Regions from separate parts of the Cytobacillus gottheilii genome, predicted to be linked through region 4. Evidence: riboswitches for the same ligand, from Rfam matches in the RefSeq annotation. Region 4 holds a riboswitch; each other region holds the start of a gene.
What was found. Region 4 has a riboswitch for S-adenosylmethionine ahead of J1899_RS12685 (2,3-diketo-5-methylthiopentyl-1-phosphate enolase). Riboswitches for the same ligand answer to the same signal wherever they lie in the genome.
Positions count from the first base shown of each region.

Region 1: linked by a shared signal. The riboswitch ahead of J1899_RS18865 (methionine ABC transporter ATP-binding protein) and the one ahead of J1899_RS12685 (2,3-diketo-5-methylthiopentyl-1-phosphate enolase) in region 4 are both predicted to bind S-adenosylmethionine.
Region 2: linked by a shared signal. The riboswitch ahead of J1899_RS19115 (MetQ/NlpA family ABC transporter substrate-binding protein) and the one ahead of J1899_RS12685 (2,3-diketo-5-methylthiopentyl-1-phosphate enolase) in region 4 are both predicted to bind S-adenosylmethionine.
Region 3: linked by a shared signal. The riboswitch ahead of J1899_RS15610 (LLM class flavin-dependent oxidoreductase) and the one ahead of J1899_RS12685 (2,3-diketo-5-methylthiopentyl-1-phosphate enolase) in region 4 are both predicted to bind S-adenosylmethionine.

Region 1 covers NZ_CP071709.1:3,774,877-3,782,342, reverse strand. Annotated here, with positions in the region: gene J1899_RS18880 (MFS transporter) at 1-492, shown strand, start outside; gene J1899_RS18875 (SCP2 sterol-binding domain-containing protein) at 659-979, shown strand; SAM riboswitch class I at 1,044-1,144, shown strand; gene J1899_RS18870 (O-acetylhomoserine aminocarboxypropyltransferase/cysteine synthase family protein) at 1,266-2,582, shown strand; SAM riboswitch class I at 2,715-2,820, shown strand; gene J1899_RS18865 (methionine ABC transporter ATP-binding protein) at 3,015-4,040, shown strand; gene J1899_RS18860 (methionine ABC transporter permease) at 4,033-4,701, shown strand; gene J1899_RS18855 (MetQ/NlpA family ABC transporter substrate-binding protein) at 4,714-5,565, shown strand; gene J1899_RS18850 (YuzK family famiily protein) at 5,842-5,994, shown strand; gene sufC (Fe-S cluster assembly ATPase SufC) at 6,406-7,191, shown strand; gene sufD (Fe-S cluster assembly protein SufD) at 7,209-7,466, shown strand, end outside.
Region 2 covers NZ_CP071709.1:3,824,330-3,831,795, forward strand. Annotated here, with positions in the region: gene J1899_RS19100 (enoyl-CoA hydratase/isomerase family protein) at 1-622, opposite strand, end outside; gene J1899_RS19105 (methionine ABC transporter permease) at 664-1,335, opposite strand; gene J1899_RS19110 (methionine ABC transporter ATP-binding protein) at 1,340-2,353, opposite strand; gene J1899_RS19115 (MetQ/NlpA family ABC transporter substrate-binding protein) at 2,486-3,313, opposite strand; SAM riboswitch class I at 3,402-3,515, opposite strand; gene J1899_RS19120 (PPC domain-containing DNA-binding protein) at 3,655-4,176, shown strand; gene J1899_RS19125 (mechanosensitive ion channel family protein) at 4,239-5,333, opposite strand; gene hemF (oxygen-dependent coproporphyrinogen oxidase) at 5,675-6,604, opposite strand; gene J1899_RS19135 (GNAT family N-acetyltransferase) at 6,787-7,263, shown strand; gene J1899_RS19140 (ABC transporter permease) at 7,307-7,466, opposite strand, start outside.
Region 3 covers NZ_CP071709.1:3,141,076-3,148,541, reverse strand. Annotated here, with positions in the region: gene hpaB (4-hydroxyphenylacetate 3-monooxygenase, oxygenase component) at 1-248, opposite strand, end outside; gene J1899_RS15625 (hypothetical protein) at 387-878, opposite strand; gene J1899_RS15620 (GyrI-like domain-containing protein) at 1,110-1,556, shown strand; gene J1899_RS15615 (methyl-accepting chemotaxis protein) at 2,041-3,744, shown strand; SAM riboswitch class I at 3,914-4,017, shown strand; gene J1899_RS15610 (LLM class flavin-dependent oxidoreductase) at 4,126-5,175, shown strand; gene J1899_RS15605 (ATP-grasp domain-containing protein) at 5,191-6,147, shown strand; gene J1899_RS15600 (M3 family oligoendopeptidase) at 6,458-7,466, opposite strand, start outside.
Region 4 covers NZ_CP071709.1:2,572,050-2,579,515, reverse strand. Annotated here, with positions in the region: gene J1899_RS12705 (Cof-type HAD-IIB family hydrolase) at 1-510, shown strand, start outside; gene J1899_RS12700 (1,2-dihydroxy-3-keto-5-methylthiopentene dioxygenase) at 566-1,099, opposite strand; gene J1899_RS12695 (methylthioribulose 1-phosphate dehydratase) at 1,099-1,722, opposite strand; gene J1899_RS12690 (2-hydroxy-3-keto-5-methylthiopentenyl-1-phosphate phosphatase) at 1,719-2,381, opposite strand; gene J1899_RS12685 (2,3-diketo-5-methylthiopentyl-1-phosphate enolase) at 2,384-3,604, opposite strand; SAM riboswitch class I at 3,716-3,820, opposite strand; SAM riboswitch class I at 4,152-4,299, shown strand; gene mtnK (S-methyl-5-thioribose kinase) at 4,410-5,600, shown strand; gene mtnA (S-methyl-5-thioribose-1-phosphate isomerase) at 5,597-6,658, shown strand; gene J1899_RS12670 (sugar ABC transporter substrate-binding protein) at 6,655-7,466, shown strand, end outside.

The sequences.
Region 1 (7,466 bases), 1.2 Mb from region 4:
TTTGCCGCTTCAAACTCAGCAGTCGGGATGATTATCTCACTTGGGCAGGCAATGACTGCAGTAGCCATGATTATCGGACCTAAAGTAGTACAAAGATTTGGTGAAGTGAAAGCGGTCGTTATTTTACAGCTATCATCACTGCCATTTTTACTCTTAACCGCTTATACAGAACAGCTTTGGCTTGCAGCAATCGGCTTTCTTTTCCGGCAGGCTTTAATGAATGCGGGAAATCCTATACAAATGTCACTGATGATGTCAAAAGTTGACGATTCTATGAAAGGATTTGCCAGCTCTGTGAACCAGATGGTCTTTAATTTAGGCTGGGCAGTTATGGGACCTGTTTCAACGGGTATTGTGATGATGTATGGTTCTTATTGGGGATACGCTACTGTTTTCACGATTACGGCGATACTGTATTTAATAGGTTCACTTTATTTCCTCATTGTCTTTAAACGCTTTAATCCTAAAAAAATCGCACAAATGACAGCGTAGCCTGCTCTCAACTGACATATTTCTCAGGAAATAATCCCAGACAATACCGTAATAGCAGCGGTCATTGTCTTTTTTTTGGTTAATTTGTTGAATAAAATATGCAGGATAAAGACGCAGTTCCACGGAATAAAGCTTATATAGACTAAGAATTTTGAGGTGTACTCCAATGGAACAGCTGGCTAAATCCTTTATTCAAGAATTAGAGCAAAAACAGCATGTCTTTCAAGTATTGCAGAATCGCAGGCTGACGGTGCATTTTCATAGCGAGGCTGAACACCTATATTTACGGATTGAAGACGGGAGGGCTGATGTTACTTCTCAAATGGAATGTGAGATGGAGATTTATGGCCCTAAAACAACTCTGACTCATCTTTTTCAGCAAAAAATAAAGCTGCGGCAACTGATGAAAGAACAGCCAATCCAAATAAAAGGCCCTTTTCGCAGTATTCTTTTATTAGAAACAATTTTATATCTTGGAAAAAATTAATGGTTTCTTGTTGACTGGGTATATCCTATATGTTAAAATTTCAAACAAATATGAAAATTTAATATTCTTATCAAGAGAGGTGGAGGGACTGGCCCTACGAAACCCGGCAACCGGTTAATTACACGGTGCTAAATCCAGCAGAGCAGATGCTCTGAAAGATAAGAAGAGTTGTGAATTCCAGACCCTCTTCTTCTTGAAGAGGGTCTTTCGCTGTTACGAATTATCGTATGGAGCGAATGCAGCATGATGATACTCAAACGAAAACCAATTAAAAGGAGAGATCGACATGACTGAAAGGAAAAAAAAATATCGTTTCGAAACATTGGGTATTCACGGAGGATTAGAACCGGATCCAGTAACCGGTGCTCGGGCAGTTCCAATTTATCAAAATAATGCTTATCAATTCAAAAATACTGAACATGCTGCAAACCTTTTTGGACTAAAGGAACCAGGTTATATTTATACACGGATACATAATCCGACTGTAAGTGTGTTCGAAGAAAGAGTGGCACTGCTTGAAGGTGGCATCGGCGCACTGGCTGTTTCAAGTGGTCAGGCTGCAATTACTTTATCAATACTAAATATTGCTGGTGCCGGAGACGAAATTGTCGCCGCATCTAACTTATACGGAGGCACCTATAATTTGTTCGCAGTCACATTGCCTAAGTATGGGATAAATGTAAAGTTTGTTGATCCGCAAGATCCGGAAGCTTTTAGAGAGGCAATTACGAATAAAACGAAAGCGGTATTTGCAGAAACAATTGGTAACCCCAGCTTAAAAGTGCTGGATATTGAAGCAGTAGCGACTATTGCTCATGAAAATGGCATACCGTTAATTATTGATAATACTTTCCCTACTCCTTATCTGTGCAGGCCAATTGAATACGGTGCAGATATTGTGATCCACTCTGCCACCAAATGGCTTCTCGGCAATGGAACAACGATGGGAGGGATTATAGTAGATGGCGGCAAGTTTGACTGGAATTCACCGAAATTCCCAGGCTTTACTGAACCCGATCCAAGCTATCATAACTTAGTTTACAGTGAGGCGCTTGGTGAGGCTGCATATATCACAAAGGCACGTGTTCAGCTTTTGCGTGATCTGGGTCCAGCTTTAAGTCCGCAAAATGCATTCCAATTCACTTTAGGAATTGAAACTTTGCACGTGCGCATGAAGGAGCATGTGGCAAATACAAAGAAAATTATCAGCTATCTCAAAAGCCATCCTGCTATAAATTGGCTGTTATACCCTGGAGATGAAGAACATCCAGACAAGGCTTTAGCAGATAAATATCTGCCAAAAGGTGCAGGGTCTGTTGTTGTTTTTGGCATTAAAGGCGGAAGAGAAGCTGGTGCTGCTTTAATTAATAACCTTAATCTTTGGGCACACGTTGCCAATGTAGGCGATGCAAAAAGCTTAATTATCCATCCTGCAAGCACAACCCATCAGCAGCTGGACGATGAAGCATTAAAAATTGCGGGAGTGCCTGAAGATTTAATCCGCATATCTGTCGGAATTGAAAATGCAGAAGATTTAATTGAGGATCTAGAGCAGGCGATTGAGGCGGCAACAGGAATCACAACACTTGCCGCTAAAGCTTAAACAAAGTCTTATCAGAGCAGATATAGAATATTTTGGAATTCACTTTTTTAGTTGACACCCTTATCATGACCGTGATACGATAGCATTCGTAATTTATAAATGAATGTAAACGAATTGAATATAGATGTTTAGCTCTTATCAAGAGAGGTGGAGGGAAGTGCCCTATGAAGCCCGGCAACCGTCATGAAAATGAAATGGTGCCAATTCACTCAAAGCTTATGGCTTTGATAGATGAGAGAAAGGACTTTTTTTAATGCCTTTCTGCTCATAACAGAAAGGCATTTTTATTTTTTGCTAGTTTTCAAGAATTGGAAAATTTGACTGGTTAAAAGATATTTTAATGTGTTTTCTGAAATTGAGGAGAATGAAAGGCATCGTCCAATCAAAAACTATTGTATAGGCAATGTCAGGAATGAGAGGGTGAAACAACATATGATTTCTATAAAAAATGCAAAGAAAATATTTGCAACGAAAAAAGGGAAGGTCAACGCGGTTGATCAAGTGAACCTTGAAATTAAAGAAGGCGAAATTTTTGGAGTGATTGGCTACAGTGGAGCGGGGAAAAGTACATTAATCCGTATGCTAAATGGTTTGGAAATTCCTACTGAAGGCAGTGTAGTCGTTGCCAATAACGAAGTTTCACGCATTAAAGGCAGTGACTTAAGAAAGGCCAGACAAGAGATCAGTATGATTTTCCAGCACTTTAATCTGCTATGGTCCAGAAATGTTAGAGAGAATATTGCCTTTCCACTGGAGATCGCAGGCGTTTCGAAGCAGGAAAGAATAAAAAGAGTGGATGAACTCATCCGTCTTGTTAGTTTAGAGGGGAGAGAGGATGCATATCCTTCCCAGCTGAGCGGAGGGCAAAAACAAAGGGTTGGCATTGCGAGAGCACTGGCGAATAATCCTAAGGTGCTGCTGTGTGATGAGGCAACATCTGCGTTAGACCCACAGACAACAGACTCAATTCTTGAACTGCTTGTCGATATTAATGAACGACTTGGCTTAACCATTGTACTTATTACACATGAAATGCATGTAATTCGCAAAATTTGCCACCGTGTAGCTGTGATGGAGAATGGTCAGATTGTTGAAGAAGGACCTGTTCTTGAAGTATTTAAAAACCCAACTGCACCGATTACAAAGAGATTTGTACAGCAAGTGACTGAACCGGAAGAGACGAAGGAAACTGTTCAGCATCTACTCGACCTTTATCCACAGGGGCAAGTCATTCAGCTTGGCTTTGTTGGTGAGGCTGCAGAACAGCCGCTTATTACGAATTTAATTCGTCATTACTCGGTTACAGTAAATATTCTGCAAGGGAAAATATCACAAACACAAAAGGGTTCTTATGGAACATTATTTATTCATCTTGATGGGGAACAGACGGAAATTGCTAAGGCAATCGACTATATCCATTCCCAGAATGTTGGAGTGGAGGTGATTTCTAATGGTTAATTCACTCATTCCAAATGTCCAATGGGATAAAATGTGGGAAGCTACATTAGAAACATTATATATGACGGCTATATCGGTTTTTGCAACCTTTATCCTGGGTACTATTTTAGGATTGCTGCTCTTTTTAACAGCCAAAGGAAATATTTGGGCTAATGCTCCTGTTAATAAAGTCATTAGTGCCTTTGTTAATATTTTTAGGTCTATTCCATTTATTATCTTAATTGTACTTTTAGTTCCTTTTACAAAGCTGATCTTAGGCACAATGATTGGTCAAAATGCAGCATTGCCTGCTCTTATTATCGGAGCAGCGCCATTTTATGCCCGAATGGTTGAAATAGGTTTGAGGGAAATTGATAAAGGGGTTATTGAAGCAGCGAAATCGATGGGTGCTAAAACTAGCACAATTATCTGGAAAGTGCTTCTACCTGAATCAATGCCAGCATTAGTTTCTGGTATTACAGTTACTGCCATTGCGTTAGTAGGTTATACAGCTATGGCTGGTGTAATTGGTGCAGGCGGACTTGGAAACCTCGCTTATTTAGAAGGCTTCCAGCGTACCCGTGCAGATGTAACGCTTGTAGCAACGATTATTATATTAATTATTGTATTTATCATCCAATTCATTGGTGATTTTATAACATCAAAATTAGACAAACGATAGGAGAGAAAAAAGATGAAAAAATGGTTATCAATTTTATTAGCCTTAACAGTAGCACTAATTATTTCTGCTTGCGGAACTTCTGATGAAGGTACTGAAGGAGACAATGCAGGCGGCGGTGAAGAAGCTGAAACGACAACACTTAAAGTTGGCGCTTCAAACGTTCCGCATGCTGAAATTTTAGAAGAAGCAAAACCTCTTTTAGAAGAGAAAGGCTTTGAACTGGATATCACTACATTCCAAGATTATATTTTGCCAAACCAAGCTTTAGAGGCTGGAGATATTGATGCTAACTACTTCCAGCACATCCCTTATCTTGAGGCACAAATCGCTGAGAATGATTACGATTTCGTAAACGCTGGCGGAATTCACATCGAGCCAATTGGTGTATACTCTCAAAAATATGAGAGCTTAGATGAACTTCCAGATGGTGCAACAATTATTATGAGTAACTCTGTTGCTGACCATGGCCGTATCCTTTCATTATTAGAACAGCAAGGATTAATCACGCTTAAAGAAGGCGTTGAAAAAACAGCAGCAACAATCGAAGATATTGAAGAAAACAGCAAGAACCTAGAATTCGATACTGAATATGAAGCATCCCTTCTTCCGCAAATTTACAACAATGGCGAAGGTGACGCAGTTCTAATTAACTCTAACTATGCAATTGATGCTGGATTAAATCCAATTGAAGATTCTATTGCAATCGAAGACAAAGAATCTCCATACGTAAACGTAATCGCTGTTCGCAGTGGTGATGAGGAGAGCGAAGCAATCAAGGCATTAGTAGAAGTTCTTCACTCACAAGAAATCCAAGATTTCATTCTTGAAAAATATGAAGGTGCAGTTGTACCTGTATCTGAATAATATAAAAAAGCTCCTGTGTTTGCAGGAGCTTTTTTATATGTCTTGATTTTTAGAAACCTGCTTTAAATAAGATTAAACTCCAGCAATTAAACGAACTGACTCCTTCAAGTGACCTTCAGACTGAACCAGCGTCATATATCACGATATATCAGGTTTTACCGTTATTGTGTCGGGTATACAGTCAATGATACGATTTTATAGTAAATAATCCGCACAGCGGAAATTTGAAAGGAATGGTTCGTTATTAACCAGCTAAACCTAAATTATACGAGTGAAATGGAAAAGGCCATGCGTGGAGCCCATGGAGTCGGATATGAGGTTTACAGCCGAAAGCATGATGTGCGAATGGAAGTTGAAGAAAAGCGGCAAAAGGAATATGTAGAAAGCCAGCGTATGGTTGCCGATTTAGAAAGAAAAGTACATTCTTAATGTTATATATATAGGAAGAAACCGGCTCATCTGAATTGAGCTGGTTTTTTCTTTTGCAGTGATCATAAAGGAAATAAAATTAAGTCTTTCACGATCTTTATTTCAGGCTATTTTCACATACAATCCAAGTTAGTCGCAGAAAATAGTTAAATAGGATTTCTGCACTGAATTTGAGCCTTTCAGAAAGGGGAGAATAACTTTAGAGCATACATATACTAAAAAGTTTAAAAAGACGGAAAAAAACTCTATAATTAGACATATTCTCTTATTCCATAGACGAATGTTCTGAAAGAGTTGATATCACTTTTCATTTGTTATAAGATTGTAATGAGAATAAAATGAGAATTAAACTAAGAGGTTTGCGGCAAAGCCGATTTATACAAATCTTTCATAATTGACGGAGGTATTATTATGGCAGCATCAACTTTAACAATTAAAGACCTTCATGTTGAAATTGAAGGCAAAGAGATATTAAAAGGTGTTAATCTTGAAGTTAAAGGCGGAGAGATTCACGCAATCATGGGACCAAACGGAACAGGGAAATCAACATTATCCTCTGCGATTATGGGTCACCCGAAATATGAAGTTACATCTGGCAGCATCGTAATGGATGGTGAAGATGTGTTAGAAATGGAAGTAGATGAGCGTGCTCAAGCAGGTCTTTTCCTTGCTATGCAATATCCAAGCGAGATTAGCGGTGTAACAAATGCTGACTTCTTGCGTTCTGCAATGAACAGCCGCCGCGGTGAAGGCAATGAAATTTCATTAATGAAGTTTATCCGTCAAATGGATAGCAAAATGGAATTTTTAGAAATGGACGTTGATATGGCTCAGCGTTACCTAAATGAAGGATTCTCTGGCGGAGAGAAAAAACGCAACGAAATCCTTCAATTAATGATGCTTGAACCAAAAATTGCAATCCTTGATGAAATTGATTCTGGATTAGATATCGATGCATTAAAGGTTGTTTCAAAAGGAATCAATGAAATGCGCGGCGAAGAGTTTGGCTGCTTAATTATTACGCACTATCAGCGTCTTCTTAACTACATTACGCCTGACCATGTACACGTAATGATGCAAGGCCGCATTGTAAAATCCGGTGGCCCTGAGCTGGCACAGCGTTTAGAGGCAGAAGGATATGACTGGATTAAAAAGGAACTTGGCATCGAAGACGAAACAGTTGGGCAAGAAGCGTAACAGTTAGGAGGATCACTATGTCAACTGAAATCAAATTACCATTTGACAAGGAGTATGTAAGCTCCTTTTCAAAAGATATGGGCGAACCGGCTTGGCTGACTGAACTTCGTACTACAGCTCTTGCTGATGCGGAAAACCTGCCAATGCCCAAACCTGATAAAACAAAAATAGATAAATGGAATTTTACGCAATTTACAAAACATCTTGTAGCAAGTGAAGATTATACCTCTTTAAACGAGCTGCCTGAGGATGTTAGAAGCTTGATTAATTTAGAG
Region 2 (7,466 bases), 1.3 Mb from region 4:
TTAACGCCAGTGAAGACTTCTCAGAAAGCTCTTTAGCGTAATCATATGCTGTTGTTAAAAGTTCATCTTTCGGGAGTACATGGTGCACAAGTCCAATCTCTTTTCCTTCCGGCGCTTTCACAAGCTTTCCTGTATAAAGCATGTCTTTAGCCATTGATGTTCCAACAGCATCAATAAGCCTTTTCGTGCTTGCCAGATTATAAATAATCGCTAATTTTGCAGCCGTTATGCCAAGAAGGCTTTCTTGTGAGGCAAGTCTGAAATCACAAGAAAGTGCCAATTCTAATCCGCCGCCAATCGCTAAACCTCGTATGGCTGCAATAGTGGGTTTTGGAAAATGGTAAAGCTTTTCAACGGTCTCCAGAGCAATGTTATTATACTGTTTCGCTTTTTCTGCTGAAGTCCGATTCTGTAAAAATTCACTGATATCCGCACCGGCACTAAAAGCAGACTCATCTGCACCGCACAGTACGAGTACTTTTACTTCATCATCATTTTCAATCTCATCCAGCAGAACGGAAAGCTTCTGAAACATGTGTAAATTGAATGCATTTTTTTTATGAGAGCGGTTGATAATGATGCTCGCAATCCGCCCTTCCTTCTTCCAATAGAGTTCTTCCAATGTTCATCCTCCTTTCTATGATTCTTATCTCGCAAAATACACTAGTCCTTTTTCAAACGGGCGGCCAATCTGTTGCCAATGGTTTGAATGGTTTGCACTAAGATGATTAAAATTAGAACCGTTGCATACATCACGTCAACTTCATAACGTAGATGCCCGAACCGATAAGCCAAGTCCCCTAAACCACCTGCTCCAACAAGTCCAGCCATTGCGGTTGCTCCAATTAAGCCGACCGTAGCAATCGTTAACCCTAAGATAAGAGAAGGGCGTGCTTCACGCAGCATCACATTCCAAATAATTTGACGTGTCTTGATGCCCATTGCTTTATAGGCCTCCAGCACCCCATTATCCACTTCCAATAAAGCTGTTTCTATGAGCCTGGAAATATACGGTGCTGTATAAATAACAAGCGGAACAATAACTCCTTGGACTCCGATCGTTGTCCCGACGATAAATCTGGTAAAAGGCAGAATAAAGAATAGTAAAATAATAAAGGGCACAGAACGAATAATGTTAATGATTAAATTTAAGCCGCCATACACCCATTTGTTATGCAGCGATTGGCCAGGCCTTGTTAGAACAACGAGAATGCCGAGGGGCACACCAATTAAAATGGAAAATAAAAGTGAAACACCGACCATTTGGAAAGTCTCTACGACTGCCTTGCCGATAATCGGCAGCCACTGATCTGTAAATTGCTGAAATCGATCCATTTTGTTATCCCTCCAATTCCTCTACATTTACTCCATGCTCTTCTAAATAGCTGAGAGCAGCGGCAATATCCTGCTTTTCACCGAGCAAGTGGATACTTATATTCCCGACAATTCCGTTTTTCAATTCAATGATATTAGCGGTTAGTATATTGGGTTTTACATTAAATTTTTGACTCATGAGCGCCAGCAGCGGCTGTCCCGTCGATTCGCCTAAAAAAGTAAGTCTGAGCACATTTCCTGATAACTTTAACTGCTGAATAAGCGAGGATGAAAGCTTGCGCTGTGCGATCGTGTTTAAAAACTTTTTGGTCGTTGGATATTGCGGATTGGAAAACAATTCAATGGCTGTTCCCTGCTCGATAATACTGCCTTGTTCCATCACATATACATAATCACATATTTTTTGAATGACGTTCATTTCATGTGTAATGAGCAGAATGGTAATGCCCAGCTCTTTATTGATTTTTAAAAGCAGCTCGAGAATCGAATCTGTTGTTTCCGGATCAAGCGCACTTGTTGCTTCATCGCTTAGCAGCAGCTCAGGTTCTTGGGCCAGGGCTCTGGCTATGGCGACCCGCTGCTTTTGTCCTCCTGATAACTGACTTGGATAAGCATTCACTTTATCTGCTAAACCCACAATCTCTAAATATTTTTTTACTCGATCGCCGACTTCTTTCTTCTGGATGCCAATTAATCTTAAAGGAATGGCAATATTATCATAGACAGTTGCCGTTTTTAATAAATTGAACCCTTGAAAAATCATGCCGATTTTCTTTCTTTTTTCACGTAGATTCTGCTCTGATAAGGAAGTGAGATCTTCTCCTCCAATAATCACCCTGCCCGAGGTTGGGTTTTCGAGCAGATTTACACAGCGGATTAATGTACTTTTACCAGCACCGCTATAGCCGATTACTCCATGGATTTCTCCTGTCTTCACTTCAATATTGGCATTCCGAACTGCTTCAATATCTCCTTTTTTTCCTGAAAAAGTTTTCGAAATATTTTCCAATACAATCATGCTGTACCTCCTTCAAATCTGATCAGCCATTCGATAGATATAATGTGTGACCGTCTTTGTTTGCAGAATGGTGCTCGCGTCCCTTGCAGCGGGAGCGAGCATCCTTCTTTCATTGGAATCTAGATTAAAAGATTATTCCTCCCAGCTTGGAAGAACAGATCCTTGAAATTCTTCTTCAATAAATTTTTTCACTTCTTCTGACTGATAGGCATTTCTGAGCTTTTCAAGGACAGGGTCGTTTTCATTTTCTGCCCGAACAACTAAATAGTTCACATATGGAGAATTCGATGATTCTAGGAGGATGGAATCCTCTTTCGGATTAAGTCCTGCTTCTAAGGCAAAGTTTGTGTTAATCGCAGCAGCATCCAGCTCGCTTAATTGTTTTGGAATTTGCGCTGCATCCAGTTCAATAAACTCGAATTCTTTTGGATTCTCTTCTAAATCATAAATAGTTGCCGTTTCTCTTTTATCCTCAATCAGTTTGATCAGACCCGCTTCTTCTAAAATAAATAAGGCACGTGAACCGTTTGTCGGATCATTTGGCAAACCAATCTTGGCTCCATTCGGCAGATCCTCAATACTTCCAAATTTATCTGAATACACGGCCATTGGATTTAAAATCGTTTTTCCTACCTTTACTAGATCTGTATTATGATCCTCATTAAATTGATTTAAAAAAGGTTCGTGCTGATAGCTGTTTACATCTAAGTCACCTTCTGCAAGCGATGTATTAGGCAGAACATAATCTGTAAATACTTTTAATTCAAGCTCTAATCCATCTTCTGCTGCAACCTCTTTAACCTTTTCAACAATTTGTTCATGCGGTCCAGCTGTAACGCCAATTAATAGTTTTTCTTCACTAAGCGGCTCTGCCTCATCTCCAGAGGCACTGTCACTCCCACAGCCTGCTAAAAATCCAGTTAATAAAATTGATGATAAGATGATTGCCCATTTTTTCATGTTCGTTCCTCCTAAAGTAATTTTTATAAATAAAAATGCCTCTCTTTCAAAAGAAAGAGAGGCATAAGCATACAAAGATACGCTTCCTCTCTTATCTTCCAAAACACAAACGTGTTTTGCAGGATTTAGCACCAATTCATTCTGTTGAATGAACGGTTGCCGAGCTTCACAGGGCCAGTCCCTCAGCTACTCTTGATAAGAGATCAATCAAGTATATTTAATTTTTGGTAACCTTATTGGTAAAATCTACATGAACCATTAATGAATGTCAATATCTTTTTTTTCAAAAAATTAAAACTTAATATATACTAGTTAGAAATATATGCGAGAGGGAGAAAAGTATGACTCATACTGTACGTGCACATTTTGCTGAAGGTTTTGAGGGAAAAACGGTTGTTGCCCGGCTGCTGCCTGGTACAGATTTACTTTCTGGAATTGAAGAGGTCTGCAGAGCAAATCAGATGAAATATGCTACAATCAGCAGCTGTTTTGGCAGTCTTAAAAAAGCTGGTTATGTATACTTGGTGGAAAAGCCCGAGACAAATATCGGTGCTGGCTACGGAGAGCTTATCAGCCGGAATGGTCCAATTGAATTTCTGAATGGAACGGGAATTGTCTGTCAAAGAGATGATCAATTTGAAACCCATATACACGGAACCATGTGTGACCACAACGGTGCCGTCTTTGGCGGTCATTTAATCAAAGGCGAAAATAAAGTGTTAACCGTTGATCTCGTTTTAAAGGAAATCAAAAATATGACCGTTTTGAGGAGCTTTGATTCTGAAACAGGCGGATATCAATTATATCCGTTAGAAAAAGGAAAGACAGAGCCAGCCTTTCTGGAGCTTAATAGTGAAAAATGAATCTTATAAATTAGGTTACTAATAGAACAAAAAGCTGCCTTGACGGCAGCTTTTTTCTTAGCTTATGACTCCTGTGGTGCCGGCAAGCTACCCTTATCATCATCTGGCTCACTTGCATACAGCTTTCTGCTTGGTAACGCAATAGACACATCTTCATTTTCAAGAATCTCAATCAATCTAAAATTAATCTCTTCTTTCACTCGTAAATGCTCGTCCCAAGCCGTTGATTTTGTAAAGAAATAGATGAAAACTTCATAGCCATTTTCCTGATATTTGTCAAAGCGGACAAGGATTGAGTCAGGGTGCACTTCGCTATGACCTTTAATTTCCTCTTCCATTTGCCGCACGACTTTTAATAGTTTGGCTTTCGGTGTTTCATAAGAAATTTTAATATTAAAGCTTACTTGGCGTTTCCCCATTTTACTCCAATTGGTGATCGACTCATTTGCTAACGTATTATTCGGAACAGTTACGATCGCATCTGCAAATGTACGGACCTTGGTACTCCGGAAAGTAATATCCTCTACGGTTCCTTCCACACTCGGCGTCATGATCCAGTCACCGATCGTAAACGGCTTTTCAGTAATTATAATAAAACCGCCGAACAGGTTTCCGATTGCATCCTTTGCAGCAAACGCAATTGCCACACCACCCAGGCCAAGCCCAGCGATAAATCCTGTTACATCATATTCAAATTCCTGTGCAATGATGGTAATACTGATCGCAACAATTATGATTCGAATAGCTTTCGACATAAACGGAATTAAAATATCATCAATTTCTAATTTAAACCGGTTCTTTACTTTGGCAAAGAAAATCGATGATGCTGAAGCTAAGTTATATAAGCCCCAAGTAATTAGGACGATCACTGACGCAGAAATAAAACTGTCAAAGAAACCATCTGGAGCTGGCCGAAATGGAAAATATCTAGACGCAATTTCAATACCTATTATGATAAACAACCATTGCAGCGGCTTCTCAAACGACACGAAAATATGCCTTAACATATCGGTTGGCGCCTTGTTGCTCAACCGAAGAATTAACGAGTAAACATATTTAGAAAATAACTTCCTAAACACTAAAAATAACAGGAAAATCCCTATAGATATTCCTATTTGCGTCCACATTTCAACATCATAAAATAAAGCCCAATTCATCAAATACCTCCTAAAAACTGTTTTCCTAAAATAGTATTCTATTTGCATACTTTCATTTTTAGCAGCAATTTTTAATAGCAATTATTAACTTCACCCTAGGAAACTAGTTCTTATGATAACATAGATTACTGTATCTTTTTAAGAGGTTGCTTTTTACAAAAGGGTTCCTGAATTGGCACTTTCCGTTAGATGTGAAAAGATTTTTTGACTGAATCTAGACTTTGAATAACTATAATCTCAAAGTGTTAAAATTCAAAAATTAATTGATGAACTTTTGTAAAAGCAAGAGTTTATATACCTTGTTCTTCTTGAGCATCTAATCTTCACGAGAATAAATGTTTTTATTCTTTAATCCAATCTACATCCTTTTTCAGCAAACTCAAGGTTCTCGCTTCCATACTGCCAGGCTGTACTTGATAATTGTAGAGCCATTTCGCTTGAGGGGGCAGGCTCATAAAGATCGATTCTATTCTGCCATTCGTGTCGAGACCAAATTTTGTTCCGCGGTCGTATACGAGGTTGAATTCTGCATACCTGCTTCTGCGCACATACTGCCATTCTTTTTCCGCTTCACCATATGTCTTATGTTTATTTTCTTCTACAAGCTGACTGTAAATAGGCACAAACGAGTCACCGACATCTTTTACAAAATCAAAAAGCTTTTCAATCGATGTGTTCTCATCTACTCTTAATCGATCAAAGAAAATACCGCCGATTCCTCGCGTTTCCTGGCGATGCTTTATATAGAAATAACGGTCTGCCCACTCTTTGAATGCCGGGTAATAATTTGGATCATGTTGATCACATAGACGCTTTATGCTGCGATGAAAATAATCCGCCTGCTGTTCGTCAACATATATAGGTGTTAGGTCAATTCCGCCACCAAACCACTTATCTCCATTCGACATTTCAAAATAACGGACATTCATGTGAATGATCGGTACATAGGGATTGACAGGATGCATAATAATAGAAACACCAGTAGCTAAAAATTCATGCCCGCTAGGCAATTTAAGTCCTGCAGACATGGTTTCAGGAAGTGCTCCATAAACATGAGAAAAGTTAACGCCTCCCTTTTCAAAGACCAGTCCATTTTCAATGACTCTAGCTCTTCCGCCGCCACCGCCTGGGCGATCCCACTGATCCTCATGAAAACGTGCACTTCCATCTAGCAATTCTATCTTTTGGCATATATCATCCTGAAGATTCTTAAAGGTTTGCAGAATGATGTCCTTATCAACTTTTACAGCAGCTTGAATTAGATGATTCATTTCTTTTCCCTCCCCGTTATTTTTTCACTATTCTTACAAATAATAGTATAATTTTTGTCACTTATTGTAAACTTGCAAATAAGTGGCTATTTACTCTAACCCCTATATATAGTAAAGTTATTCTAAATTTTATCTGCAGATTAAGCGGCATTCCCGCACAAAATAAATTTAAGGAGAATGAAATGATCATCAGGGAAATAGAAAAAAAGGATAATAAAGTGATAGAAGCAATTATAAAAGAATCACTAGAGTCTGTTCAGTTAAACATACAAGGAACGGCTTACTTTGATCCGCAGTTAGGAACGTTATTTGAGCATTACCAGTCACTGAAGAATTCTAAGTATTGGGTGGCGGAGCTTGATCATGAAGTAGTTGGCGGGATTGGAATTGGTGTTTTTGATGAGGATAAAGGAATATGTGAACTGCAAAAGCTTTATTTAAAGGATAAAGTGCAGGGAAAAGGATATGCCAATCTGTTAATGAAAACCGCCTTAGCATACGCATCTCAGCACTATAACTCTTGCTATCTTGAGACGCGCCATGAACTAAAGGCGGCGGGTGGTTTGTATCAGAAATATGGTTTTAAGCTGTTATCTGAACCGATACTGGGATCGGAACATTCGGCAATGGATGCCTGGTATTTAAAAGAACTGAACTGACGCATTTCTCTGTTTGATCATGTTCTATCAGATTTCCAGCACACTAGCCGGAAATATCACGTTTATTATAAAAGAATGTACCTGTAACCATAATCAATGCAGCGATTATGGTCATCATGATCGCTGCCGGATAATCCATGCTTTCTACAGGAATTTTCGGAATATACCCGTATGGCGAAAGCTTATTCATCCAATCTGGGAAC
Region 3 (7,466 bases), 570 kb from region 4:
TCATCTTTTGTTTTTGGCTGCATATACGAAATGCCGAAGGGTTCTTTTTCTTTAGGCAAAAAGAAGGTCATTTCATCTTTTAGGTCGGAATTGGTTTGTAAATCGTACAGCGAAGCTTTTGACTTCAGGATGCCCTTAAATGCAATATGCTCGGAAATATTCCCTTTAACCCTTTCGCCATCAAACCACACTTCGTTTTCCATTTGATTTAATCTGTCTATAAACGATTTTCCGCTAGTAACGCCCATTTTTTTGCTCTCTCCCTTTGCTGCAGGATCCCCCAAAAAAACAATGAACTAAATTAGTGTCATTATATTTTGCTTTTATGCTGAACATTCCCGTGTTTCCTGTTTTAAGATTGTTTTCCACCAGACTTTTCAGGGATATTACTGACACAAAACAATGATTCTGTATGGATTGGTTTGGGCAGGAACACTCTTTGTGGCAGTTCCATAAATAACAAGTAAATTTCGATTTACGATGCTTCCTGAAAAGGGCTGCCCGTTTGTCAGTAAGATTTGAGTATATGGAGAGATCATTAATTGTAATTCTCCGTCACTGCTAATCAATTGAGTATTAAAATAATCAGCTTTCACATTCTGATAAGGCTTTTCTTTTACCATTACGATCGCCGGGTATTGCGGTGGGTAGATCAATATGGCAGGAGCATTTCCATCATAATAGCCGGTTACCACATCTCCCGCGGCTACTGCTTCATGTTCAGCAAAATACGTGGCTGGTGTGACGACGAAATTGACGATTGAACCCATACTGTTCTCAACCGTCATCAGTTTGCTGCAGCCGGCTCCTTCACCGTTTTGGCCCATTAAATCAGTAATCATCGTGACAGTTCCTTGAAATGGAATTAATTTAATCATCTTTATACCTCCATCATGTCATGATTCCTGGAGTTCCAAGAAATCAGCATACATTTATTTACACATTATTCGGTTGAAGCCTAGAGGGATGGGCGGCTGCCTATGCTGGATAAAAGATACGACTTTTTTTGCATAAAGTTCAATTGACAGGACAATAACTTATTATTAGTGCAGGAAGTAAGGTTTTTCTGTTGAATAAGTTGGAAAGTATAAAGGATAGGAGCGTTTAACATGTTTTTCAAGAAGGTAAAAAAAGATTTTAAACTTGTTGCTCTAAAAGGAAGTGGGGAGTTTGTTCACTATGGTTATGATGTTCCCTTACTCGCAAAAGAGCTTTTAAATCGCTCAGAGGAAATCTTACATTCAACAGAAACCGAAATTAGCTTGTATGAGCCTAAAAAGAATAAGGAACATAAGGTTGGAACCTTCTATGCAGGCTTGATTGTAAGTGAACAATTAAGTGAAACACCACCCGGAATGGAGTACATGGAGATAAGTAAAAGCTACATAACGATTAGAGGTAATATGTCGAAGGTAGCTGAACTGCATTCACAATTATTAAATTGGGCAGCAGAACAAGGTCATCAACTAGATCTGGATGCTTTTATTATTGAAACATACCATCCTGTTGGAGACGGCGAAGAAGAGGTCGAGATTTATTTGCCCATTCAAGTTTAAAGGTATAAAAAGTATATGATGATATTTTATTGTAACTGCCAGGGTTTGTGTTTCAAACTGCACTTTAATAAAGCTGAAGTATTTAGATGATTAAGAACACTTCTGGATCTCAGAATGGTCAATGGATTATGAAGAGATGGAGGATTTTTTTGCGAATGTAGAAGCTCTTCAGGTATTTTAAATAACGATTCAATAAAAACCTTTGAATCCACTATATATCAAAAGGAAATCTAATAAGAGCTGCTGATCCTAATCGATCAGCAGCTCTTTTGTTTGTGATGTAAGCATTGCTTCATTGCATGCAGACCGGAGAACAGGAAAATCTGTAACCATTCAAGGTGTCTATCGATTACATAGGGGAAATTTACAAGTAAAAATTATTTTTTCTTTTCGGTAAAAACCGTATTAATGTTTATCTTATATTAGCCGATAGTATTTTGGGGAGATATAAAAATGAATATCAGATCGAATAGGAGAAAGTGCATTGGGGAAAATCAAGAAATTTAATTTTAAGCTGGCTGCAAAAATAAATTTGATTGTTATATCAATCATTGTGATTCTGTCAGCAGTTATTGGGTTTGTTGCAAATCATGAGGTATCAATAGGGATTAAAGAATTTGCAACAGAGAAAGCAAAGGGAGATTTAGGTTTAGCTTATCGATATATCGACAATACGTACCCAGGTGATTGGGAAGTTAAAGGAAATGATTTATATAAAGGGTCTGCAAAAATAAATGAAAACTTTGAAATAGTAGATGTGATAGGGAAAGATACGGGCGACACTGTAACCATCTTTCTTAAAGATACCCGTGTAACGACAAATGTCATGATCGATGGAGAGCGTGCGATTGGTACCAAAGCTTCTTCTGAGGTAGTGGACACTGTCATAAATAATGGAGAAAGTTATTATGGTGAAGCAAATGTGGCAGGGAATATGTATCAAACGGCCTATATGCCCATCCATTCTTCATCGGGTGAAGTGATTGGGATCTTTTATGTTGGTGCTTCAGAAGAAATAATTAATCAAATACTATCTTCTTTCCTAACAAAATTCACCATTGTTTTATTGATTATAATAGCCTTAGCTGTTGCGATCGTTTATCTATTCACATCTAAAATGAAAAAGAGACTTGCCATTATGACCAAAGCTCTTGAAAGGGCTGGTAATGGGGACTTTACGACGAAAGTTCAGGATCATTCAAAAGATGAGCTTGGTTCCTTAGCTGTGAGCTACAACCACATGTCTCAAAATCTTAAAACGATGGTAGATGAAGTTATTCAAACATCAGAACAACTAGCTTCCTCGTCGGAACAGTTAACTGCAAGCTCAGAGCAAACGAGCATTGCCACAGAGACGATTACAGAATCAATTCAACAAGTAGCGAATGGAGCCGAACAATCAACGGAAAATGTGCAAGAAAGTGCTTTAGCTCTTGAAGAAGTTGCAAAGGGCATACACTCAATTGCTGAAAATGCTTCAGCAGTCTCAGAAGTCAGTACGCTTGCTGCTGAAAAAGCCAAAGAGGGCGGTTTATTTGTCAGTAATACAGTAATGCAAATAAATGAGATAAACTCATCTGTTTTAGCAAGCGGAGAGGTCATAAAAACACTTGAAATACGATCCCAGGAAATTGAGAAAATAACGAAAGCGATCACTGACATCGCGGATCAAACAAATTTACTGGCATTAAATGCAGCAATAGAGGCTGCTAGAGCAGGAGAGCATGGAAAAGGATTTGCTGTCGTTGCAAATGAAGTAAGAAAACTTGCTGAACAATCTCAAAGCTCTTCTTCGCAAATCTCTGCACTGATTAAAACAATACAAGCAGATATGGAGCAGTCTAACAAGTCCATAGAACAAGTAACTCTGGATGTGAAAAAAGGGTTAGCAGTTGTAAATCAGACGAGCGAAAACTTCAAGGAAATACTTGATTATATGGGGCGATTAACAGAGCAAACGAATGATATGGCAGCTACTTCTGAACAAATATCGGCTAGTACACAAGAAGTGTCAGCAACCGTTTCTGGGATTATTAACGTATCAGAACAGACATCTTCCCATTCACAAAACGTGGCAGCTTCCGCAGAGGAACAGCTTGCATCAATGGAAGAAATAGCTGCTTCATCAGCAGCACTATCCAATTTAGCAGATGATCTAAAAGTGGTTGTCAGCAGGTTTAAAGTCTAGTGTTTGAATGTGAAAAATGAATAGTTTAGATTTCTACATGAAAATAATTTATTTGTCTAGAAGGTAATAGGTAAATTACTTAATATTTAGAGAGTAGAATTAATTTATTGACAATTGTATGAATTTAATTTATTATCCTTATTAAATAAATGAAAAATTGAATATTTTCTTCTTATCCAGAGAGGTGGAGGGACTGGCCCTTTGAAGCCTCGGCAGCAGGTTCTTGTGAACACTGTGCCAATTCCAGCAAGCGTAATGCTTGAAAGATGAGAAGAGGGTTTATAAAACTCTCTTCTTAGGAGGAGAGTTTTTTCATTGTTTATTAATCCTACTTAAGTTATAGGAAAAGTAGATAATTAATTGTCAGAGGGGCGAAGAGAGATGAAATATGGTTTTTGGCTGCCGATATTTGGAGGATGGCTGCGTAATGTAGAAGATGAACAAATGCCTGCAACTTTTGATTATGCAAAAAATGTGATTCAAAGTGCTGAGCAATGGGGATATTCCACAACATTAATCGCGGAATTATATTTAAATGATATTAAAGGGCCAGAGCATGATTCGCTTGAAGCCTGGTCTACGGCAGCTGCTCTTGCCGCGGTTACTGAGAAAATTGAAATTATGACGGCGATCCGCCCTGGTTTTCATAATCCTGCCGTTGCAGCAAAAATGGCAGCCAATATTGATCACATCAGCAACGGTCGTTTTACTCTTAATGTAGTATCTGCCTGGTGGGCAGAAGAGGCGCGCCAATATGCTGGAATTTTCACCGAACATGACGAGCGCTATGCCCGTACCGAGGAGTTTATTGATGTCTTAAAAGGGTTATGGACAGAAGAAACCTTCCAATATTCTGGCCAATTTTACGATTTAAAAGATACAAAGCTTGCGCCAAAGCCTGTTCAAAGACCAAATCCGATTCTTTATGCAGGCGGGGAAAGTGAAAAAGGCAAGCAAACCATTGCCGAAAAATGTGATGCCTATGTGATGCATGGCGGAACGGTTGAAGAAATACAGCAAAAAATTGCTGATATGAAGGCAAGACGTGCCCAAACTGGCAATGAGCCTTTTAGTTCATTCGGGATGGCCGCCTATGTGATTTGCCGTGATACAGAAGAAGAGGCTTTTGCTGAACTTGAAAAGATCACAACAGTAAAGGATTCAAGTGCATATGCCGGCTTTAAAGATTTCACGACGAAATCACAATTAGAACAGCAGATTCAGCTTCAGGATTACTCTGTTTCCAACCGTGGCTTGCGTCCAAATTTAGTAGGAACACCTGAGCAAATTGCCGAGCGAATTCTGCAATATGAAGAAAAAGGTTTAGACTTGCTGCTATTGCAATTTTCACCTCAATTAGAGGAAATGGAACGATTTGCAAAACAGGTTATGCCATTAGTTGAGCAAAAACGCAGTTTAATAAAAAACTAGAAAGGGGTCCCGAACATGACCAAAGTATATGTAATCCATGAAAATAGTGAGTGGACCGTCCACTTAACCAATAGACTAGAGGAGCTTGGTGTTCCTTATGAAGAATGGCATTTAGACGAAGGAACACTGGATTTATCTTCAGAACCGCCGGAAGGAATATTCTACAGCAGAATGAGTGCTTCTTCTCATACACGTGACCACCGTTTTGCCGCTGAATTTTCCGGACAGGTATTAGCTTGGCTGGAAGCGCATGGACGTATTGTACTGAATGGCACAAGTGCGCTAAAGCTTGAAGTCAGCAAGGTTCTGCAATACCTGGAGTTAGAAAAATCTGGTGTCAAAACACCAAAAACGATTGCAGCGGTTGGAAAACAGCAGATTTTAAAAGCAGCAGAAGCTTTCGCAGGACAGCCGTTTATCACGAAGCATAACCGTGCCGGCAAAGGTTTGGGTGTGCAATTATTCCAGAGTATTGACGCTCTGAAAGCATATGTCGAGGGACCAGCATTTGAAGAGCCTGTTGATGGAATTACCCTTATTCAGGAATATATTCAATCGCCAGAAAGCTACATCACCCGCTGTGAATTTGTCGGAGGCCAATTTGTTTATGCTGTTCGGGTGGATACATCAGAGGGCTTCGAACTATGCCCGGCTGATGCCTGCCAGATTGGAGACTTATTCTGTCCAGTAGGAGATGAGGTTGAAGAGAAGCCTAAGTTTCAAATCATTGAAGGCTTTGATGATGATATCATAGGAAAATATAAAGACGTGTTGGGGAGAAATGATATTCAAGTGGCTGGTATTGAATTTATCAAAAACGCTGACGGCGACATTTACACCTATGATATTAATACAAACACCAACTATAATTCCGATGCAGAAGCAAAAGCAGGAAAATATGGAATGCTGGAACTGGCATCGTTATTGAAGAAGACACTGGAAGAACACTACTCAGTATCAGTAAATATATAAGTTGGAAGGGACTGGGGCATAAGTATTTATTACGACTAAGATCCGAATGGTTAGGAGGTAAATCTTTCTAATCATTCGGTTTTTTTAATTATTTATTATTACAAACATGAGTGAAATGGTGCGGAGGGACCGGAGCGCATTGTAACGGTCTTGTTTAAATAACCAAACCATGACATTGAATATAAGCATTCTAGAAATATGGTTTTAGTTTTGTCTCGCCACTTTGTTTTTTGCCAAAGAAAGAAAAAAGCACAACCAGCTTCATGTGCTAGTTGTGCCATTTTCCGCGTGTAAAGGCTAAGAGCCTCTGTTAGTTAATATCCTGAATCACTTTCTCCAGGAATTCACCCATTCTTTTCACAGCTGGTTCTGTAAAATCAAAGCTTACGCCTGTTTCTTCATAAATAGCAGCAATACTTTGGTTATAGTCAGCACCAGCACCTTTTTTATAATCTTCAATTGCTTTTGCCGGGTCTTTCTGATAATTCTCCAGTAATTGCAGTGCACCAAGCATTGAAATGGAGTATTCAATATTATAGAAAGGAACCTGGAAATAATGAAGGGTGCCAGCCCAGCTCATTCCAACTTCTTCTTCAAAGCCAGTAGTATCGACAGGGCTTAAACCGTACCGTTTAGAGATTTCGAAGTATTTCTCATCTCGCTCTTTTGCAGTATGGTTTGGATTTGTATACATCCAATGCTGGAAGAGATCCCCTGATAATGGACCGAATAACATCGTAAATGCCCGTCTCAGCTCTTCACGCTGTGCGCTCTTAAAATCTTCTGCTTCCGGATAAAAACGATCAAGCTTGTCCAATAACAGTAATTCCATTCCATGTGAATATAATTCAGCCACTTCCATGCGAAGCTGATAGTCTTCAGTAGGACCATGCTCAGAAAACTCAAGGTATCCATTGACCGCATGTCCCATTTCATGAATGAGTGCAATTAGAGAGAAGAAGGATGGACTGAAGTTTGCAAAAACAAAGGTTTCTCCTGAAACAGGTAATGAAGTACAAAAACCGCCAGGGCTTTTACCTTTTCGATCTCCTAGATCGAGTAAACCATTCTCTCTCATATAATTGAAACGTTCAGCAAAATAGGCATCTGTCTTGCCTAACATCTCAGAAACGCCATCCATCAGATCAGCCACATCCGTGTATGGTGCGTTTTTCATCAATTTAGCATTGTTATCCCAAGGGCGATATGTATCGACACCTAGCTTGGACTTGAACACCTCTGCCAGACGGTTCCAGGCGGGAATGATGTGCTTTTCAACATTTTCATGGAAGTCATAGCAATCCTGCACACTATACTCA
Region 4 (7,466 bases):
AATGTAGATGCTGAATTAGTTCAATGGATGTGGGAATTATCAAAAACACACAGCACAAAGTTTTGGGCAATTGGCTGTGAAGGGGTTTGGCATAATGAAATGCCTGATAACCTGTTAGAGATTAATTGGCTGAAATTTGGCTTTGATATTGAGGATGACCATATTAGAGAAGAAATAAAAATACAATTATCCGAAAAAGGTGCTCTTGAAGTTACAAATTCAAGCTTAACCAATTTAGAAGTAAATGCACTTGGAATCAACAAAGCGATGGGGATAAAGGCTGTATGTGAAAAACTTGGCGTTTCCATTGACAATGTCATGGCATGCGGGGATAGCTTAAATGATATTGCCATGATTAAAGAATCCGGCTGGGGTGTAGCCATGGGCAATGCTCAAGAGATTCTTAAGCAAACAGCAGATGCAGTAACAGAACATCATAATCATGATGGAGTTGCCAAAGCGATTCGTAAGTGGGCGCTAGGCAAACCTGTTGAAGTATTTTCATCATAATGTACAGTAAAAAACCAACAGACCAAATTGGGCCTGTTGGTTTTTGTTTTAACACTTAAGCTTTTGCTTCGTCTTTCTCATAAACTGGCACCCAGCCTTCTTGGGTAATGAAAAGTCGGATTGCCACAACCTTACGATCATCAGCTAACGTGAAGTAATGTCTAGTATTTTCAGGTACAGAAATCAAATCACCAGGATTTAAATGGACTTCAAAAAACCGGCTGTCTTTTCCCTGAATAACAAAGACTCCATGGCCACTCACAATAAAACGAACTTCATCATCTGTATGATGATGCTCTCTCTGGAAATTTGTTAACAGCTCTTCTAAATTTGGAGTGTTTTCAGATAGTGAAATGATGTCCGCAGCTTTATATCCCCGTTTTTCAGAAATCTCTTTAATTTCATCATGAAAAGCGTCAAGGATCGACTGTTTATCATCATCTGATAGATTGAATTTTTCATGCAATTCACCATCCAGTTTAGCCATATTCCAATTTTCATAGATAACTTCCTGACTTTCTAAAAATGCCGCAACCTCTGCTTGCTCTAAAATAACTTCCTCTGAATTTTGAAATTGAATAGTAGCCATTAATTTTTTCCTCCCGTCAATTGTAAAAGTTTTAATTTATATTGAAATAAAAATTCACTTGCTTCCAATAATTTTTTTGCCTCAAATCCGTTCCTGCCCCAAACGGTGATGCCATGATTACGGATTAGAACAGCTCCTTTATCACTGTTTATATGTTCCTTAAATGCTTCAGCTAAACGCGGGATAGAGGCATAGTTATTGATAATAGGGATGGTAAGAACGGCATCTTCTTCCCATAAATCAAAAGCCTTAATTAGCTCTTGATCCTGAAATTCCACTTGGCCATTCTCTCCATAAAGTTCTGAGATTACATTGTTAGCCACAGTATGTACGTGCAGGCTGCAGCCGGCATTACTTTGACGGTATATAGCAGAATGGAGCAATGTTTCAGCAGAAGGTTTTAAGTTTGTATCTTCAACTGGCAGACCTTCTAAATTGACCAGTAAAAAATCCTCATTCGTTCTTTGTTTTTTATCTTTACCGCTTGCAGTTACATAAAAATGTGAAGAAGTATCACTTACTTTTATGGCTAAATTTCCGCTTGTGCCCATAAACCAATCTCTTTGAGCCAATTCATCTTTTATGTCTGCTAATTCATTCCACTTTTGTTCATATAGATTCATATTTTTACCTCAATCATTTCTTCTAATTTATTAATAATGTCGTAGAAGTTATGGAATGACTGGTAAGGAATGTCATATTGTTCACATTTTTTGATAAGAAAGTCTCTGGCGAATACATGGTTTGCCAACTTTGCTGCCTGCAAATCGGTAATTGAATCTCCGATCACAATTGTTTCCATGTCTTGATCTGAAAGTGAACGAATAATCGATGGCTTGCAGCATCCGCATCCTTGGGAAGAACATAAATCATCACATGAATGAGGATAAACGATGTTAATCTTCTCACCCGAAAACTCTGCATGATTGCAAAATATGTTCTCAAAAGGTCCATAGGGTTCTAATACAGGATGTAAGAAGAAATCAATTCCCCCGCTGACAATGTATAACGGAATATCGTGTTTTTGAGTAAATGAAATAAATTCACCAAAGCCTTCACGAATTTTTGCATTTTCTAAAACATAAGAAATAATTTCATCTTTAAGAGAGGAGGGCAGCAGTGAAAATAATTGTTTGACACCTTCCTGGATGGATAGCTCCTCGTTTAAGATGGCATTTTTGATTTCATTCGCTTCAGCAGAAGCGAACTTTTCCATAATCATAATAATATTGTCACTTTCAGTAATCGTGCCGTCAAAATCGCAAAATATAATTGGATTCACATTCATACAACTCCCCATAAGTCTAAAGCCGATTTTAATTCTTTATGCTGAGATGCTGCCTCCTCAAGTGTAATGCCTTTTAATACTGCGTCGACAGCTTGCCGGAATGCTTTACCTCCTCCAATGGCGCCCTGGGGATGGCCGTGTACTCCTCCGCCGGCATTGATAATGCAATCTGTTCCAAAATCATTGATTAGCTTAGGCACTAAACCGGGGTGAATGCCCGCAGATGGTACTGGAAATGCTGCCGCCAAGGAAGATTCCTCCCGCAATGCCTGAGCGATCCTTAAGGTTTCATCTCGGGGCATTGCAACACTTCCATATGGGGAAGGGAATAAGGAAAAATCTGCTCCTGCATAGCGGACTAGTTTTCCAAGCGCTAATGAACTTGACAATCCATAGAAGTCTGAAGAAATGAATGCTCCGCTAAACGCAGGGTGTGCCATTAAAGGCAAGGCAATTTCATCGTCTTCAGCTAATTCCTGGAGTACATCCAGCCCATATGTATGAACATTAAAAAGAAGTGCATCTGCTCCGAGCTCCTTTGCCTTTCTGGCTTGGTCACGCAACTTAGATGTCCGCCCAGTTAAGTTGACTGCATATAGAGTTCGGTGTCCAGTTTCCTCGTAAACATTCTGCAAAATTTCTCTCGATGACACAATGCGTTCATTAAAAGGAGTAAGCTCGTTCTCAAATAAGATTTCATCATCTTTTACAAGATCTACTCCGCCTAATGCTTGATTTTTCAGCTGTTCATTTAAAAAAGGTAAATCCCTGCCAATAACTCCTTTAAAAATACTCATGACAAGTGGCCGATCAAATACTCCAAGCGACTCTCTTATCTGGGAAATTCCAAAGCGGGGACCAGGAAAGTGAGCTGTTATATCTGAATCAAACTCAAGGTCCAAAAGTTTTATTTCTCCGTCTAAAGAGAGCTTGCCAAAAACAGTTGTTAAAATGGCAGGCAAATCAGCGGTAAAGTTGGCGGAAGGATAAGCAATTTTTCCTTCTGCCCTTACTTCACCAAAGCGGGAAGGGTGCTCATCATCATAGAATTCTCTCACTGACACAACTCTGCCTTTATGTTTTCTTAACTGTTCCTGATCGACAGCGGGGAGATCTGTCCAAGATCCTACAGTTAATCCAAGGGCAATACTTTCAAGTTTAGCTTCCAGTTTTCCGGGCTTTCCGTATATTTGATAGGTTGCAATGATTTCACTCATATAAATCTCTCCTAAACACTTTGATTATAGGGTTTTGTGCAGCATTAGGATAATAGCTGAAAAGCAAAAAACCTCTTCACATAAGAAGAGGTTAATAAAAGTATTAACAGCTTCTTATCTTCCAGCTAATGCTGCAAGAATTAGCACCGTGTCCATTCATTTGGATCGGTTGCCGGGTATCATCGGGCTCGTCCCTCCACCTGCTCTTGATAAGAAAATGAAATTTTATAAATTAACTGAATATATCCCGTATTATTACATCACCAATTCATTCTGTCAATTATGAATTTTTAAAATTGAGGTTATCAGATTATACGATCGAAAACTGAAATTATTCTTGAGAATAAGTTAAACAACGCTAGTGCCTTTTAGGGTAGCTGTTTAAGATACATAGTATGGAGGATGCAGCTGAAAAATGATCAAAATATTGTATGCAGAAGTAATTTTTCAAACATATGTGGCTTAGTAAATAAAAAAACATTTGACATATTCAGAAAAGTGGTGCTAACATTTTCCTCAAGTAAACAACTTGAATATGTGATTTACACTCTTATCCAGAGCTGGCGGAGGGAAATTTGGCCCGATGAAGCCCAGCAACCGACCGTAATATCGTTGTGAGACGAGGCGCAGTTAAATCGCGCCAGAGGGCACGGTGCTAATTCCATTCAGAGAGAAATCTTTCTGAGAGATAAGAGGCGATAGATAATTTCGATTGCCTCTTTCTGATGAAGGAGGCATTTTTAATTTTGCGAAAAAAAATGCCGGCTTCATAAAACTCAGCAATTACATTGAGAGGAGTGGCGGCATGGCCATATTAGCAAAACAATCATACGAAAGCTTAACAGAGGATACAGCAATTCATTTAGCAAAAGAACTGAACCTTTTTCCTGAACACGCATCGTTATCTTGCATTGAAATAGGTGATGGGAACTTAAATTATGTCTTCAAGATAAGTGATAGGATAACAGGCTCAAGTGTCATTATTAAACAGGCACTTCCATATGCAAAAGTTGTAGGAGAAAGCTGGCCGCTGACGATTAAGAGGTCAACGATCGAAGCAAACGCTTTAAAAAAACATGGTGAATATGTGCCCCATCTAGTTCCAAAAGTGTTTGCAGCAGATGAACATTTAGCCATTACCGTTATAGAGGATTTATCACATTTAGAAATAGCTAGAATTGGACTGATCAACGGAGCTGAGTATCCTAATCTATCACAGGATATTGGAGAATATTTAGCAAAGACACTTTTTTTCACCTCTGATTTTGCACTTCATCCTTTTGAAAAGAAACGTCTTGCAGCACAATTTTCAAACCCGGAACTATGTAAAATCACGGAGGACTTAGTTTTTACAGATCCATTCTTTAACCATGATTCGAATGATTATGAACCGGAGCTTGCTGAACTAGTTTACGAACTATGGAAAAACACAGAGCTAAAGGTTGAAGCAGCTAAATTGAAAAGGTCATTTGTAACAGAAGCAGAATCCCTTTTACACGGAGATTTGCATACGGGCAGTATTTTTGCGGGCCCTGCAGAAACAAAGGTCATTGATCCGGAATTTGCTTTTTATGGTCCTATTGGTTTTGATGTCGGCCAGTTTATCGGCAACTTACTATTTCAGTCTATTGTCAGAACAGGTGTAAAAAGAGACATGATTCATACTCACATAAGAACGACTTGGGATGTTTTTTATTCCACGTTTTCTGAATTATGGGAAAGTCATAATATTGAACCTTTTTCTAAAACAGAAGGAGTGAAAGAGGATTTTTTACAAAAAGTTTTCAGGGATACTTTAGGGTTCGCAGGCTGTGAACTGATCCGCAGAACAATCGGACTATCTCATGTAAAAGACCTGGATGGAATTGAGCCTAAAGATCAAAGAATTTTGTTTAAGAAAAGGGCCATTGAACTTGGAACGACACTCATCTTAAACAGAAGCCAATGGACTTCTATTACAGACCTCATTGGCAGATTGGAGGAGGAAATATCATGACAATTCCAGTTTCAATTCTTTGGAATCAAGATCAACTAACCATTTTAAATCAGCAAAAGCTGCCGCATGTTATTGAATATATACATTTAGACACAATAGAAGCAGTTTTTGATGCGATTATCAGTTTAAAGGTTCGAGGAGCACCTGCCATCGGAATCACAGCTGCATATGGTTTGGCAATCGGAGCAAGTCAATTCTCAGCAGAAAAGTTAGAGGACTTTCAACAGGAGCTTCATGAACAATACATTTACTTAGCAGGTTCCCGGCCAACTGCTGTGAATTTATTTTGGGCTCTTGAAAGACTAATGAAAAAAGCAGAGACTGCGAAAACAGTGGAGGAAGCAAAGGCGATCCTTTTAGCTGAAGCAATAGCTATTCACAAAGAGGATGAGGAACATTGCCGGAAGATTGGTGAATATGCACTGTCTGTACTTGGTGATTACAGAAATGTTATGACCATTTGCAATGCAGGTTCTATTGCCACTGCAAAATATGGAACAGCACTGGCACCTTTTCATTTAGGTGCAGAAATTGGCAAGGAGTTTCATGTTTATGCATGTGAAACAAGACCCGTATTTCAAGGATCCCGTCTAACGGTTTGGGAGCTGCAGCAATCAGGGGTAGAGGTGACATTAATTACCGATGGCATGGCCGCTCACACAATTCAGGCAAAAGGAGTGCAGGCCATCATTGCAGGTGCTGATCGTATAGCAGCAAATGGAGACAGTGCCAATAAAATCGGTACATTGGGATTGGCTATTTTAGCAAAAGCTTTTAAAATTCCGTTCTATATTGCTGCGCCATCATCAACGTTTGACTTAAATCTTGCAGACGGTACACAAATTCCAATTGAAGAAAGAGATGAGAAAGAAATAACTCATATTGGAGAAAGCAGAATTGCGCCAGAAGGAACGCTGGTATATAACCCTGCATTTGATGTGACCCCTAATGAATACATAACGGGGATTATAACAGAAAAAGGGATTATCTATCCTGATTATCAAAAAAACATTCACAATACCCTTGGTGAGCAAATTGGAGAGGAAGTATCACAATGAAAAAACCTTTAACACTGGTGTTTATAACGATTATTTCACTACTTGTCTTATTAACAGGGTGTCAGCCCAAAGGGGAAAGCGCAAGTGAGCCTGCAGGCGGAAAGGTTTCTGCAGATGAAAAAGAGCATCCTCTAGCCAATAAAAAAATAGCTCTCATTATGCAAATCAATTTAGGAACATTTTCAGCTCAATACATTGAAGGTGTAAAAGAGCAGGCAGAAAAATTCGGAGGAGATGTGACCGTTTTTACTTCTGAAGGTGATTTGGCGAAAATGGCTTCTAATTTGGATGCAGCAATCAACCAAAAATTTGATGGGATCTTAATTGATCACGGTACAAAAGAAGCCTTGACTGCAGGCATTGAAAAGGCAGAGGAAGCAAATATTCCTGTAGTCGTTTTTGATGCTGACGTAGAGGTTGAGGGAGTTCCTGTCTTACAGCAGGGTGATGAGCAAATGGCTGAAATGACATTAAATAAGCTTGCAGAAGATGCTGGAGGAAAGGCGAATATCGTAAAAATATGGGTAGCAGGCTTTGCTCCAATGGAACGCCGGCAAATTGCTTATGAACAATTTATGCAAAGCAACCCGGACATAAAAGAAGTTGCATCATTTGGTGCTGCAACTGCCAATACAGCGCTGGACACTCAATCACAAATGGAAGCAATATTAAAGCAGTTTCCAAATGAAGGAGATATCACAGCAGTGTGGGCTGCCTGGGATGAATTTGCCAAAGGAGCCGTTCGTGCGCTTGAACAGGCAGGTCGCACGGACATTAAAGTTTATGGCATCGACATGAGTGATGAGGA